2 regions of the Streptomyces sp. NPDC002671 genome follow, and region 2 is predicted to be linked to the other one. Evidence: predicted binding sites of a transcription regulator. Region 2 holds the regulator's gene; the other holds the start of a gene.
The links. The regulator HrcA, encoded in region 2, represses chaperone genes, less so after heat shock. The targets are predictions, from matches to a motif close to TTNGCACTCNGNNNNNCNGAGTGCNAA.
Positions count from the first base shown of each region.

Region 1: ACWD35_RS10515 (FmdB family zinc ribbon protein) is a predicted target of HrcA. The motif match lies at 2,826-2,852, and genes of this name have one in related genera.

Region 1 is NZ_JBSFVU010000005.1:367,212-374,577, reverse strand. It holds gene ACWD35_RS10525 (potassium/proton antiporter) at 1-1,108, shown strand, start outside; gene ACWD35_RS10520 (MFS transporter) at 1,364-2,665, shown strand; gene ACWD35_RS10515 (FmdB family zinc ribbon protein) at 2,863-3,171, shown strand; gene ACWD35_RS10510 (S-methyl-5'-thioadenosine phosphorylase) at 3,275-4,108, shown strand; gene ACWD35_RS10505 (hypothetical protein) at 4,269-4,898, shown strand; gene mscL (large conductance mechanosensitive channel protein MscL) at 5,037-5,513, shown strand; gene ACWD35_RS10495 (hypothetical protein) at 5,542-5,718, opposite strand; gene ACWD35_RS10490 (low temperature requirement protein A) at 5,835-7,073, shown strand; gene ACWD35_RS10485 (P1 family peptidase) at 7,115-7,366, shown strand, end outside.
Region 2 is NZ_JBSFVU010000022.1:106,155-113,520, forward strand. It holds gene ACWD35_RS30265 (Uma2 family endonuclease) at 1-344, shown strand, start outside; gene ACWD35_RS30270 (DUF3097 domain-containing protein) at 322-1,134, opposite strand; gene ACWD35_RS30275 (MBL fold metallo-hydrolase) at 1,169-1,915, opposite strand; gene hrcA (heat-inducible transcriptional repressor HrcA) at 2,101-3,117, shown strand; gene dnaJ (molecular chaperone DnaJ) at 3,118-4,254, shown strand; gene ACWD35_RS30290 (nitronate monooxygenase) at 4,388-5,503, shown strand; gene ACWD35_RS30295 (16S rRNA (uracil(1498)-N(3))-methyltransferase) at 5,500-6,249, shown strand; gene ACWD35_RS30300 (VOC family protein) at 6,269-6,661, shown strand; gene ACWD35_RS30305 (hypothetical protein) at 6,603-6,980, opposite strand; gene ACWD35_RS30310 (hypothetical protein) at 7,094-7,366, shown strand, end outside.

The sequences.
Region 1 (7,366 bases), on a different contig from region 2:
GGACGCCGCGGCCGTCTTCTCGGTGCTCCGGAGAATTCCCCTCCCCGCGCGCGTGACGGGCACGCTGGAGGCGGAGTCCGGTTTCAACGACGCCCCGGTGGTCATCCTGGTCGTCGCCTTCTCCCAGGCCGGCCCGGTCGAGCACTGGTACCTCCTGCTCGGCAAGATCACCCTGGAACTGGCCTTCGGCGCCGCCATAGGCCTCGCGGTGGGCTGGTTCGGCTCCTGGGGCCTCAAGCACGTGGCCCTGCCCGCCTCCGGCCTCTACCCGATCGCCGTCCTGGCGATCGCCGTGACGGCGTACGCCGCCGGCGCCCTGGGGCACGGCAGCGGCTTCCTGGCCGTCTACCTCGCCTCGATGGTGCTCGGCAACGCGAAGCTCCCGCACTGGCCCGCCACGCGCGGGTTCGCGGAGGGGCTGGGCTGGATCGCCCAGATCGGCATGTTCGTCCTGCTCGGCCTGCTGGTCACCCCGCACGACCTGGGCGACGACGTGTGGCCCGCCCTGGTCATCGGCATGGTGCTGACCATGGTGGCCCGCCCGCTGAGCGTGGTGCTCAGCCTGACGCCGTTCCGGGTGCCGTGGCCGGAACAGGCCCTGATGTCGTGGGCGGGACTGCGTGGCGCCGTGCCCATCATCCTGGCGACGATCCCCATGGTGAACGGCGTCGAGGGCAGCCGCCACATCTTCAACATCGTCTTCGTGCTGGTCGTCGTCTACACCCTCGTCCAGGGGCCGACACTGCCCTGGCTGGCGCGCGCGCTGCGGCTCGGCGAGGAGGGCGAGGCGGCCGACCTCGGCATCGAGTCGGCGCCCCTGGAGCGGCTGCGCGGGCATCTGCTGTCCGTCTCGATCCCGGAGGGCTCGCGGATGCACGGCGTGGAGGTCAACGAGCTGCGGCTGCCGGCCGGGGCCGCCGTCACGCTCGTCGTGCGGGACGGAAGATCGTTCGTTCCGCTCCCCACGACGGTGCTGCGGCACGGGGACGAACTCCTCGTGGTCGCCACCGACCCCGTCCGCGACGCGGCGGAGCGCCGCCTGCGCGCGGTCGCACGCGGCGGCAAGCTGGCCGGGTGGCTGGGCACGGACGGACGAGGCGCGCGTTAATGCCAGGTGAACACCCCTATGGTGCTCATTTTCACAGGAGCACAAGGCCTTGATCCCTGTAGTATCAAGGCAGTCAGATCGATCCAACTCTGCCTGACGCAGAGCTGGCGCGACCGTATGGCGGCCGGGGAGCCCACCACCGTGGGACCGGTATCTACCGCAGTTCCGCGCAAGAGGACAGCTCTCGGCGCCCCCGTGAGGCCGACCCGCCCCACGACAGGGGTGGCGCTACCAGGCGGCAGAAAGGCACGGGCCGTGGCATCCACGGTCACCACCGAGTCGGCGGAGAACCCGCCGGCGTCCTCCCGCCCGGGATACGGACAACTGCTGCGCACCCGCGGCGCCTGGACGTTCCTGCTCCCCGGCTTCGCCGCGCGACAGCCGTTCGCGATGCTCACCCTCTCCATCGTGCTGCTCGTGCAGCACACCACCGGCTCGTACGGCGCCGCGGGCGCGGCGGCAGCTGCCACCGGTGTCTCCATGGCCCTGTTCGCCCCCTACAGCGGACGCCTCGCCGACCGTTACGGCCAGCGCGCCGTGCTGATCCCCGGCGTCCTCGTGCACACGCTGTCGGGGCTGTCCCTCACCGCGCTCGCTCTGGCCCACGCGCCTCTGTGGGCGCTGTTCGCGGCGGCCGTCCCGACCGGCGCCTCGGTGCCGCAGGTCGGCCCGATGGTGCGCGCCCGCTGGGGCGTGAAGCTCCAGGGCTCGCCCCTGATGACCACCGCGGCGGCCTTCGAGTCCGTCACGGACGAGCTGACCTTCGTCTTCGGTCCCCTGCTGGCGACCGCGCTGTGCACCACCGTGGCCCCGGCCGCGGGCCTGGTGACGGAGGCCGCGCTGACCCTCGTCGGCGGTCTGCTGTTCGCCGCGCAGAAGAGCACACAGCCGCCGGTGAGCGCCGAGAGCGGGCACGCGCGCGTGCAGCACGCTTCCGCGCTGCACGTGCCGGGCATACGCGTGCTGGTCGTGACCTTCCTGGGCATCGGCTCGGTCTTCGGCGGAATGCAGGTCGCGCTGGCGGCGTTCACGGAGTCGATCGGCCAGCCCGGCCTGAACGGCGTCCTGTACGGCGTCTTCGCCGCGGGAAACATGCTCTCCGGCGTCGTGTGCGGCGCGATCGCCTGGAAGGTCGCCCCGCAGCGGCGCCTGGTCGTCGGCTACACGGCGCTCGCGCTGGCCGCGTCCGCCCTGTGGACGGCGCACTCGGTGCTGCTGCTGGCAGCTCTGGGCCTGCTGGTCGGCATGTGCATCGCGCCGGCGCTGATCACCGGCTACACGCTGGTCGAGGGCCTGGTCCCGGCCGGTGCCCGCACCGAGGCCTTCACCTGGCTGACCGGTGCGGTCGCGTTCGGCCAGGCGGCGGCCGTCACCGTCGCCGGGCAGCTGGAGGACCGGCTGTGGGACGGCGCCGGGTTCCTGGTGCCGATGGCCGGCACCGTGCTCGCGCTGGTGACCCTGCTGGCGCTGCGTTCGCGGCTCATGCCGCCGCGCGTGACCAAGCTGGTCACGCGCGGCGCGGCCCATCGCGAACCCGTCGCGATCGGTGAAATGTGACGGTCCGCGCTCCCGGGAATACGTCACTGTGACTCCGCCGCTACGCGGCTTCCCACTCGGGCACAAGGGCCTTCGTGGCGGTCAAGCCCAGACCGCTGCCCGTAGGCAGGTGACTTACGTTACTCCGTTCGCGGGCGGCGCAGGTTAATATGGACGATCGTTAGCACTCATCGAGTGAGAGTGCCAGGAGGAAGACAGTGCCGACCTACCAGTACCAGTGCACCGAGTGCGGCGAGGGCCTCGAGGCGGTCCAGAAGTTCACCGACGACGCCCTGACCGAGTGCCCCAGCTGCAACGGCCGCCTCAAGAAGGTGTTCTCCGCGGTCGGCATCGTCTTCAAGGGCTCCGGCTTCTACCGCAACGACTCCCGCGGCTCCACGTCGAGCAGCACCCCGTCGTCGAAGTCGAGCTCCTCGTCGGCCGGCTCTTCGTCGTCCGACTCGAAGTCGTCGTCCTCGTCGTCTTCGTCGTCCTCGTCGAGCTCCGCCGGCAGCTCCGCCGCCTGACAACACTCACCCCGGACCCTGCCGTCGTACGACGGCAGGGTCTTCGGCGTCCTCCCCCGGCACCGGCTGCCCCGTCTTTCCGCGGCCAGCTAATGTGCTCGTCATGGCGAACGCAGAGATCGGCGTAATCGGTGGCTCGGGCTTCTACTCGTTCCTGGACGACGTGACCGAGGTCCAGGTCGAGACCCCGTACGGGGCGCCCAGCGACTCCCTCTTCCTCGGCGAGATCGCCGGCCGGCGCGTCGCCTTCCTGCCCCGGCACGGCCGCGGGCACCACCTGCCGCCGCACCGCATCAACTACCGCGCCAACCTCTGGGCCCTCCGGTCGGTCGGAGCCCGCCAGATCCTCGGCCCCTGCGCGGTGGGCGGGCTGCGCCCCGAGTACGGGCCGGGCACCCTGCTCGTGCCGGACCAGCTGGTGGACCGTACGAAGGCGCGGCAGCAGACCTACTTCGACGGGCTTCCGCTGCCCGACGGCACGGTGCCGAACGTCGTGCACGTGTCCATGGCCGACCCCTACTGCCCCGCCGGCCGGGCAGCCGCGCTGAAGGCGGCCCGCGGACGGGACTGGGAGCCGGTGGACGGCGGCACGCTGGTCGTCGTCGAGGGACCGCGCTTCTCCACCCGCGCCGAATCGCTGTGGCACCAGGCGCAGGGCTGGTCGGTGGTGGGCATGACCGGCCACCCCGAGGCGGCGCTCGCCCGGGAACTGGAGCTCTGCTACACCTCGCTGACCCTGGTCACCGACCTCGACGCGGGCGCCGAGACCGGCGAGGGCGTCTCGCACGAGGAGGTGCTGCAGGTGTTCGCGGCCAACGTGGACCGGCTGCGGGGCGTCCTGTTCGACGCGGTGGCGGCGCTGCCGGAGACCGGGGCGCGGGACTGCCTGTGCGTGAACGCGCTCGGCAGGATGGATCCGGGGTTCGAACTGCCGTAGCGCGACGGGGGATTCCGCCGTCCGGGCAGCTGCGGAAGTCCCCGTTCGGGTGGGCGAGTTATCCACAAACGGCCAGGAGTCCACCGGCTCCGGCGGGATTCGGCGCGAGGCGTCATCGTGGCAGCACAAGCCGAATTCCTCGTCGCCGGTGGTGATTCCCATGTCCGTGTCCTCGTCGTATCCGACCCAGTCCCAAGCCCAGGCCCCGACCACGGCCTCTTCCTCTTCCTCTGCCTCGTCCCTGTCCGCGCCTTCGCCGCTGCGGATCCCGTGTCCGCTGGGCACCGATGCCCCCGCGACCCGCGAGATCCCGCAGTTCGCTCCCGTGCGCGTACGCGGCGGGGGGTATCAGCTGCAGCGGCTCGTGCGGCAGCGGCGGCGGGCCGTGGCGGCCGGTCTCGCCGTGACCGCCGCCGCGCTCGTGGCGGCCGGGCCGCGCACCGCCGCGGAGCCGCACCATGCGGAGCGCGCCCGAGGGCGCCCGGCCGCGGAACCCCTGCGCCGGCACCCGGCGGCGGACGTGGTGACGGCGCCCGTGCGGATCGCCGACGCCGCCACCGTCCGGCTGCTACGGCCCGGTGACCGGGTCGACGTCATCGTGGCGGAGGACCCGCAGACCGGCGGCGGTGCCCGGGTGCTCGCACGCGGGGTGCGGGTGACGAAGCTGCCGGATCCCCTGGAGGGCGCCGCTGAGAGCGGGGCGCTGGTCGTGCTGTCGGTGCCGCGTGCCACGGCGGCGCGGCTCGTCGGCGCGAGTGCCACGGCACGGCTGGCGGTGACGCTGTGCTGAACCGGCTGGTGCTTTTTCGCGGCGATCTACTGTCAAGTCCCTCGGTCGCAGGGCGGAATTGGACACAATGGCCGCGCCTTGCCGTAGGTTGCGGAGCGTTTCGTTCCACACCCTGTGCACGCGAGGAGAGTCCCCTAGGTGAGCGCGAAGAAGGAACCGAGTGTCTGGGACGGCTTCAAAGCCTTCCTGATGCGCGGAAACGTCGTCGATCTGGCGGTCGCGGTGGTCATCGGCGCCGCCTTCACCAACATCGTGAACTCGGTGGTGAAGGGGGTCATCAACCCGCTGGTCGGCGCCATCGGCACGCAGAACCTGGACCACTACAGCTCGTGCCTCAAGGATCCCTGCCAGGTGGGTGCGGACGGCTCGGTGAAGAGCGGTGTGCCGATCCTGTGGGGCACCGTCCTCGGCGCCACGCTGAGCTTCGTGATCACCGCGGCGGTGGTCTACTTCCTGATGGTCCTGCCGATGTCGAAGTACCTGGCGCGTCAGGAGGCCCGCAAGAAGGCGCGCGAGGGCACGCACGAGGTCATCGAGGTGACCGAGCTGGAGGTCCTGAAGGAGATCCGCGACACGCTGGTCGCGCAGCGCGGTTCGGGGCGCGACGGGGGCTGACCGCGCTCCTGCGGACGGCGCGGGCGGCTCAGAGGTGGTGGGGCGGCTTCTCGTCGAGGAAGCGCTTCAGGTCGGCGGCGCTGTCGCCGTCCGTGCGCTCGCCCCACCCGCCGTCGGTGTCGTCCAAGGACTGCTGGTTCAGCGGGTCGTCGAAGACCAGCGCGGCCTTGGGATCGCGCGGCTCGGGGTCGGGGGTGCTGCTCATGCCCCAAGGGTACGGCCCCGCCCCGAGCGGTCCGCTGTGCAGTCCTGTCGCGCACCCTCCGAAACTTGTGAATCCGTTCACAAGATATGGGCCCGATTTTCTGCTGTGCTGGGAGCATGACGTCGAGTTCCGCTCCGGCGCCCGCCTCTCCGGGCGCGCAGCACTCCTCGGGCCTCCTGCGACGGCTCACCGCGCGAGGGCGCGACGAGGCGCACCGGGTCTCCTCCCCGCTGGAGCTCTTCTTCGACCTGTGTTTCGTCGTGGCGATCGCGCAGGCGGGCGCGCAACTGGTGCACGCCGTGTCCGCGGGGCACACGGGGACCGGGATCCTCAACTACGCGATGCTGTTCTTCGCCATCTGGTGGGCCTGGATGAACTTCACCTGGTTCGCCTCGGCGTACGACAACGACGACGCGCTGTACCGGGCCGTCACCCTGGTCCAGATCGCCGGCGTCCTGGTCCTGGCGGCCGGTGTCTCCCGAGCGTTCGAGCACCACGACTTCCTGATCGTCTGGCTCGGCTACGTGATCATGCGGCTGCCGATGGCCGCGCAGTGGCTGAGAGCGGCGGGATCGGCCACCGGCACGGAGCGGACCATGGCGGTCCGGTACGCCTGCGGGGTGCTGCTGTGCCTGGTCGGCTGGCTCGGGCTGGTCCTGCTGCCCGAACCCGCCCGGCCCTGGGTGTTCCTGGTGATGGCGATCGCGGAGCTGAGCGTGCCGGTGTTCGCCGAGCGGAACTCCGCGACGTCCTGGCACCCGCACCACATCGCCGAGCGGTACGGCCTGTTCACGATCATCGTGCTCGGCGAGACGATCGCCGCGGCCACGGTCGCCGTGAAGTCGGCCGTGGACGAGCACCAGGCGCTGGGCGAACTGCTGCCGATCGCGGCGGGCGGCCTGCTGATCGTGTTCTCCGCGTGGTGGATCTACTTCGTGGTGCCCATCCACAGCCATCTGCGCTCCAACAAGCAGGCGTTCCTGTGGGGCTACGGCCACTACCTGATCTTCGCCTCGGCCGCGGCGATCGGTGCGGGCCTGGAGGTGGCGGTGGAGCAGGCGGTGGGCAAGGCGCACATCTCGGCGCTGTCCGCCTCGGCGGCGGTGACCCTGCCGACGGCGCTGTATCTGCTGACGGTGTGGGCACTGCACTCGCGCCACTTCAAGGTCGGCATCTCCCAGCAGCTGGTACTGCCGGTCACGGCCCTGCTGGTCGTGTGCTGCACCTTCCTCGGCGACTGGGCAGTGCCGGCGGCCGGGCTCGTGTCCGCCGCCGCGGTGGCCACCGGCACGAAGCTGACGGCACGCACGGTCACCCGCGAACGCCGGGCGGACGCCACCGCACCGGCCGGCTGAGCACCTCCGGGGCGTCGCCGGGGTGGGCCAGACTGGGCCGCATGACAGTTGACGCACCACTGACAGTTGACGCACTGACAGACGTCGCCGGACTGCGGGTGGGGCACGCCACCCGCCGCGGGGCCGGCTGGCTCACCGGCACCACGGTCGTCCTGGCTCCCGAGGGCGGCGTGGTCGCCGCCGTGGACGTGCGCGGCGGCGGGCCCGGCACCAAGGAGACCGACGCGCTCGACCCGCGCAACGTGGTGCAGAAGATCGACGCGGTCGTGCTGACCGGAGGCAGCGCGTACGGG
Region 2 (7,366 bases):
TGGTTCTGGCGCACGATCTCCTGCCCAGCTCAGGGCGCCTGCTGCCGTGCCAGCTGATCACGATGCTCGTCGAGGTCGTCTCCAAGTACAGCGTCCACCAGGACTACGTGGTCAAACGCTCGATCTACGCTGCGGGAAAGGTCCCCGCCTACCTCATCCTCGACCCGATCATGGCGCACTGCGTCCTGCTGACGAAGCCCGCAGGCGAGGGCGAGGACGCCGACTACCTGAGCCAGGAGATCACCAAATTCGGAGATCCAGTCCCGGTGGAGGTTCTGGGACTCGAACTGGACACCAAAGCATTCGGGACACTTCCCGGCGTCAGGCCCCACCGCTACCCGTGACGAAATCGATCAACTCCTCCACCCGCCCCAGCAGCTCCGGCTCCAGGTCCTTGTAAGACCCCACCCGCGCCAGAATCGCCTGCCACACCGCCCCGGTGTTCTCCGACGGCCAGCCCAGCGCCCGGCACACCCCTGTCTTCCAGTCCTGCCCGTGCGGGACCCGGGGCCACTCGGCGATCCCCAGTGAGGCCGGCTTCACCGCCTCCCAGATGTCGATGTACGGGTGGCCCACCACCAGCGCGTGTTCGCTCGTCACCGACTGGGCGATGCGCCACTCCTTCGTGCCCGGCACCAGGTGGTCCACCAGGACGCCCAGGCGGGCGTCCGGGCCCGGTGCGAACTCGGCGACGATCGACGGCAGGTCGTCCACGCCCTCCAGGTACTCCACGACCACGCCCTCGATGCGCAGGTCGTCGCCCCACACCTTCTCGACCAGCTCGGCGTCGTGCCGGCCCTCGACGTAGATGCGGCCGGCACGGGCCACGCGAGCCCTGGCGCCGGGTACGGCTACCGAGCCGGAGGCCGTGCGGGTGGGCCTCACCGGACTCGAAGTCGGCCGTACGAGCGTCACCACCCGCCCCTCCAGCAGGAAGCCCCGCGGTTCCAGCGGGAACACCCGGTGCTTGCCGAAACGGTCCTCCAGGGTCACCGTGCCCGCCTCGCAGCGGATCACCGCCCCGCAGAAACCGGTGCCGGGCTCCTCCACCACCAGGCCGGGCTCCGCCGGGACCTCCGGTACGGGCTGCTGCTTCTTCCACGGCGGGGTGAGATCGGGGGAGTACTGGCGCATTCGGATGACGATAGGAGAAGCGGTGGACCCCCGTTCACGACACGCCGAAACGCGCCGCCAGCTCGTCGCGTTGCCGGCGTACGAAGGCCGCGTCCACCACCGCTCCGTGACCGGGCACGTACAGCGCGTCCTCGCCGCCCAGCGCCAGCAGGCGGTCCAGTGCGTCCGGCCAGCGGGACGGGACCGCGTCCGGGCCCGCCTGGGGCTCGCCGGACTCCTCGACCAGGTCGCCGCAGAAGACCACCTCCGGGTCACCCGGTACGAGGACCGCCAGGTCGTACGCGGTGTGGCCCGGGCCCACGTTGGCCAGCAGTACCTGCCTGCCGCCGCCCAGGTCCAGCGTCCACTCGCCCGAGACCAGGTGGTGGGGAGGGGCCAGGGCTTCCACGGCCTCGTCCGCGTCGGCCGGCGGCAGGCCGTGACGGATCGCGTCCTGGCGCAGCTCCTCGCGCTCGTACGTGAACACCGCGTCCAGGCCCACCGCCCCGTACACCTCCGCCCCGGCGGACGTCCCGGCAAACGTCCCGGCGAACGCGGCGGCGCCGAAGACGTGGTCGAAGTGCGGATGCGTGAGAGCGAGATGGGTCACACGGTGACCCGCGAGCGCCTGCGCCCGCGCCCGCACCCGCGCGCCCTCGGCCAGGCTCGACCCGGCGTCCACCACGAGCCCCGTACCCTCCCCGAGAACCAGCCCCACGGTGCAGTCCCAGCCGGGCAGCCGGCACCGCCCGACCCCCGTGGCGAGCCGCTCCCACTCCACCTCTTCCCAAGTCACCGTCATACCGCGACGCTAGCGACAACGGTCATCCTGAACACGAACCGGGCACGGTGACGCGGGGGCCGGCCTTGCCCGGGGCGTACCCCACAGCCGTACACTGGGCCGGGGAAGGCTGGCACTCGCGTGCGAAGAGTGCCAGGCGGACGATCCGAAGGGCCCAGGGGACGACGTGCTGGAGGTGCGCGCGAATGCTGAGTGAACGCAGGCTTCAGGTGCTGCGCGCCATCGTCCAGGACTACGTGGGCACCGAGGAGCCGGTGGGCTCGAAGGCGCTCACCGAGCGGCACAACCTCGGCGTCTCCCCGGCAACCGTGCGCAACGACATGGCGGCCCTGGAGGACGAGGGGTTCATCGCGCAGCCGCACACCAGTGCGGGGCGGATCCCCACCGACAAGGGCTACCGGCTGTTCGTCGACAAGCTCGCCGGCGTCAAGCCGATGACCGCGCCCGAGCGGCGGGCGATCCAGAACTTCCTGGACGGCGCCGTCGATCTCGACGACGTCGTGGCGCGGACCGTGCGGCTGCTCGCGCAGCTCACACGGCAGGTCGCCGTCGTGCAGTACCCGTCGCTGACCCGGTCCACCGTGCGGCACGTGGAACTGCTCTCGCTCGCTCCCGCGCGCGTGATGCTCGTGCTGATCACGGACACCGGCCGGGTCGAGCAGCGGATGGTCGACTGCCCGGCGCCGTTCGGCGAGTCCTCGCTGGCGGATCTGCGGGCGCGGCTGAACAGCCGGGTCGCGGGGCGCCGGTTCACGGACGTGCCGCGGCTGGTCGAGGACCTGCCCGAGGCCTTCGAGGCCGAGGACCGCGGCACGGTCTCGACGGTGCTCTCCACACTGCTGGAGACGCTCGTCGAGGAGAACGAGGAGCGGCTGATGATCGGCGGAACCGCCAATCTGACCCGCTTCGGGCATGACTTTTCCCTCACGATCCGGCCGGTGCTCGAGGCGCTGGAGGAGCAGGTCGTGCTTCTCAAGCTCCTCGGCGAGGCGAAGGATCCGGGCGTGACCGTGCGCATCGGGCACGAGAACGCCCATGAGGGACTCAACTCCACCTCCGTCGTGTCGGTCGGCTACGGTTCGGGCGGCGAGGCAGTCGCCAAGCTCGGCGTGGTCGGACCGACCCGCATGGACTACCCGGGAACGATGGGAGCGGTACGCGCAGTGGCACGGTACGTCGGACAGATCCTGGCGGAGTCGTAAGTGGCCACGGACTACTACGCCGTTCTCGGCGTGCGCCGCGACGCGTCGCAGGATGAGATCAAGAAGGCGTTCCGCAGGCTCGCGCGCGAGCTGCATCCGGACGTCAACCCCGATCCGAAGACCCAGGAGCGGTTCAAGGAGATCAACGCCGCTTACGAGGTGCTGTCGGACCCGCAGAAGAAGCAGGTCTACGACCTCGGCGGCGACCCGCTCTCGCAGTCGGGCGGGGCCGGTGCGGGCGGCTTCGGGGCAGGTGGCTTCGGCAACTTCTCCGACATCATGGACGCGTTCTTCGGTACGGCGTCGCAGCGCGGCCCGCGCTCGCGCACCCGGCGCGGCCAGGACGCGATGATCCGCATCGACGTCGAGCTGGACGAGGCGGCCTTCGGGACGACCAAGGAGATCCAGGTCGACACGGCGGTCGTCTGCAACACCTGCAACGGTGAGGGCGCGGCGCCGGGCACCTCCGCCCAGACGTGTGACATGTGCCGGGGCCGCGGTGAGGTCTCGCAGGTCACCCGGTCCTTCCTGGGCCAGGTCATGACCTCGCGGCCCTGCCCCCAGTGCCAGGGCTTCGGCACGATCGTGCCGAACCCGTGCCCGGAGTGCGCCGGCGACGGGCGTGTCCGCTCCCGCCGCACTCTTACGGTGAAGATCCCGGCCGGTGTCGACAACGGCACACGGATCCAGCTCGCCGGTGAGGGCGAGGTCGGGCCGGGCGGCGGTCCCGCCGGTGACCTCTACGTCGAGATCCACGAGCTGCCGCACCCGATGTTCCAGCGGCGCGGCGACGACCTGCACTGCACGGTCACCATCCCGATGACGGCGGCGGCCCTCGGCACGAAGGTGCCGCTGGAGACGCTGGACGGGATGGAGGAGGTCGACATCCGGCCCGGTACGCAGTCCGGGCAGTCGATCCCGCTGCACAACCGCGGTGTCACGCATCTGCGGGGCGGCGGGCGGGGTGACCTGATCGTGCACGTCGAGGTGCAGACGCCGAGCAAGCTGGATCCGGAGCAGGAGCGGCTGCTGCGCGAGCTGGCGAAGCTGCGCGGCGAGGAGCGTCCGCAGGGGCAGTTCCAGCCCGGGCAGCAGGGGCTGTTCTCGCGGCTGAAGGACGCGTTCAACGGTCGCTGACCGTTGCCGAGGCCGAGGGTTCAAGGGGCTTCGTCCCTTGAACCCTCGGCCCTGCTCGGTCGGCCGAGAAGTGGCATGTGCCAGGGGGAAGGTTGGATTCGGACTTGTTCGAAGGACGTGACAACATGCGGTCATGTCCTCCGCACTGACCGATCTCTTCCCCCACCCGATCGTGCAGGCCCCCATGGCGGGCGGTGTCTCCGTCCCGCAGCTCGCCGCCGCCGTCTCCGAGGCCGGTGGTCTCGGGTTCCTTGCCGCCGGGTACAAGACCGCCGACGGCATGTACCAGGAGATCAAGCAGCTGCGGGCGCTCACGAGCCGCCCCTTCGGCGTCAACGTGTTCATGCCGCAGCCCGAGTATCCCGGTGCAAGCACCGGCTCCACCGGAGCGGCTGACGCCGCGCCCTCTTCTGGCGCCGTCGAGGTCTACGCCCACCAGCTGGCCGGTGAGGCCGCCTGGTACGAGACCGAGCTGGGCGACCCGGACAGCGGACGGGACGACGGCTACGACGCCAAGCTCGCCGTCCTCCTCGACAACCCGGTGCCGGTCGTCTCCTTCCACTTCGGCATCCCGAGCCGGGACGCCCTCGACTCCCTCCGCCGCGCCGGGACCCTCACCCTGGTCACCGCCACCACCGCCGAGGAGGCCCTCGCGGTGGAGCGGGCCGGTGCGGACGGGGTGATCGCGCAGGGCGTGGAGGCCGGCGGCCACCAGGGCACCCACCGGGACATCCAGGAGAACGACGGCTCCGGCCTCGGACTGCTGTCCCTGATCGCCCAGGTCCGTGACGCCGTGAGCATCCCGGTCGTCGCCGCCGGCGGCATCATGCGCGGCAGCCAGATCGCCGCTGCCCTCGCGGCGGGTGCGAGCGCGGCCCAGCTGGGCACCGCCTTCCTCGCCACCACCGAGTCCGGTGCCAGCCCCCTGCACAAGCAGGCGCTCACCAACCCCCTGTACGCGCGCACCGAGTTGACCCGTGCGTTCTCCGGCCGCCCGGCGCGCGGACTGGTCAACCGGTTCATGCGCGAGCACGGCCGCTACGCCCCCGCCGCCTACCCCGAGATCCACCACCTGACCTCGCCGCTGCGCAAGGCCGCCGCCAAGGCCGGTGACCCGCAGGGCATGGCGCTGTGGGCGGGCCAGGGGCACCGCATGGCCCGCGAACTGCCCGCCGGGCAGCTGGTGGAGCTGCTGGCGGCCGAACTCGTCGACGCCCGGGCGGCGTTGTCCGACGGAGGCGCGCGATGACGGCCCCCGTCTTCGTCGTCGAGCACTTCCGCGCCGAAGGCAGCGGCCACTACGTCCTGGACGGCCCCGAGGGGCGGCACGCGGTCTCCGTGAAGCGGCTCCAGGCCGGCGAGGAGGTCGTCCTCACCGACGGCAACGGGCGCTTCGCGGTGTGCGACGTGATCGGCACCGAGGGCAAGGACCGGCTGATCGTCCGCATGAGCACCGTGGAGGAGGAGCCCGAGCCCTCGCCCCGGATCACGGTCGTCCAGGCCCTGCCCAAGGGCGACCGGGGTGAAGTCGCCGTGGAGACCATGACCGAGGTCGGCGTCGACGCGATCGTGCCCTGGCAGGCCGCCCGCTGCATCACCCAGTGGAAGGGCGACCGCGGTCTGAAGGCCCTCGGCAAGTGGCGGGCCACCGCCCGCGAGGCCGGCAAGCAGTCCCGCCGGGTCCGCTTCCCGGAGGTCGCGGACGCGGCAACGACCAAGCAGGTTGCCGCACTTCTCGCCAAAGCCGATTTCGCCGCCGTGCTCCACTCCGACTTCGAGCACGACAGTGCGCCGCTCGCCGCCGCCGAACTCCCCGACCAGGGCGAGATCGTGCTGGTCGTCGGGCCCGAAGGAGGCGTGTCCCGCGACGAGTTGGCGCTTTTCGAGGGGGCGGGTGCGCAGGCCTGCGTGCTCGGTCCTACCGTGTTGCGTACGTCCACTGCCGGCACCGCCGCGGCGGCCCTCCTCCTGGGACGCACCGGCCGCTGGTCCTGACCGACAACGGGGGAACTCCATGGAACTCGCCCAAGTCCGGCTCCTCGTCACCGACTTCGCCGCCTCCTACCGCTTCTACGCCGACACCCTCGGCCTCAAGCCGCAGTCGGGGGCGACCGAGGGGCCGTACGAGAAGTTCAGCCCGCACGCCGGCTCCGCCGGAATAGCCCTGCAGGACCGCTCGATGATGGCCGAGGTCCTGAACGAACTCGGCGACACCGCCACCGGCCACCGCTCCCTGGTGGTGCTGCGCGTGGACAACCTCGACACCTACTGCGACGAGATCACCACCCGGGGCGCCACCCTGATCCACGGCCCGGCCCCCATGACCGACCGCATGCGCGTCGCCCACCTCAAGGACCCTGAGGGCAACCTGGTGGAACTCCAGGAGTGGCTCCTCCTGCGCAGCTGACGGCGACACCGGGCAGCAGGGCCCATCCGTCCACCTCACCGGCCTCCAGGCCGAGCCGCCGCACGGCGTCGGCGAAGGCCCGCACGACTCCCGGCTCGTGCAGATTGACCGTGTGCCCGCGGTCGTCGAACACGAGCCCGGAGTGCGTGTACGCCCCGGCGGCGACCCCGTGGAACACGATCCGGGTGGCGGCCCCGTCCCGGTGCAGCGACAGGATCTCCTGGCAGGTCCCCGCGTCGTCGTGGCGGTGCCGAACGGTCCACCGGTACTCGGTCCCGTCCTCGACGACCAGCCGCCTGAGCCTGCGTTCGCTGCGCATCGGGCCAGCGTAGACGGGACCGGACGGCCGTCACCCGAAGGTGATGTTCCCGAACGTGTGAGTGGCCGCAAGTGGCCTACCGCCCCGGCCGGGCCGGTGGCACGCTGCACTTCATGGGGGCATTGAGACGGAACGGGCAGCGGACGGGGAGCGCGCGGGTCGTGGCCATTGCGGGGCTCGCGGTGGTCGCCGGGGGTGCGCTGGTGGCGTGTGATCCGGGCGGGCTGAGTTCCGCGTCGGCCGCGTACACCACCAGTACGACCGCGAGGGCCGAGCTGAAACGGCAGCACGTGGACGTCAGTTGGCTCAACTGCACCGGCCGGGGCGGTGACCCGCCCGGCAGGTCGCACTCGCCGACACGGCGCACCGTCGTCTCCGTCGACTGC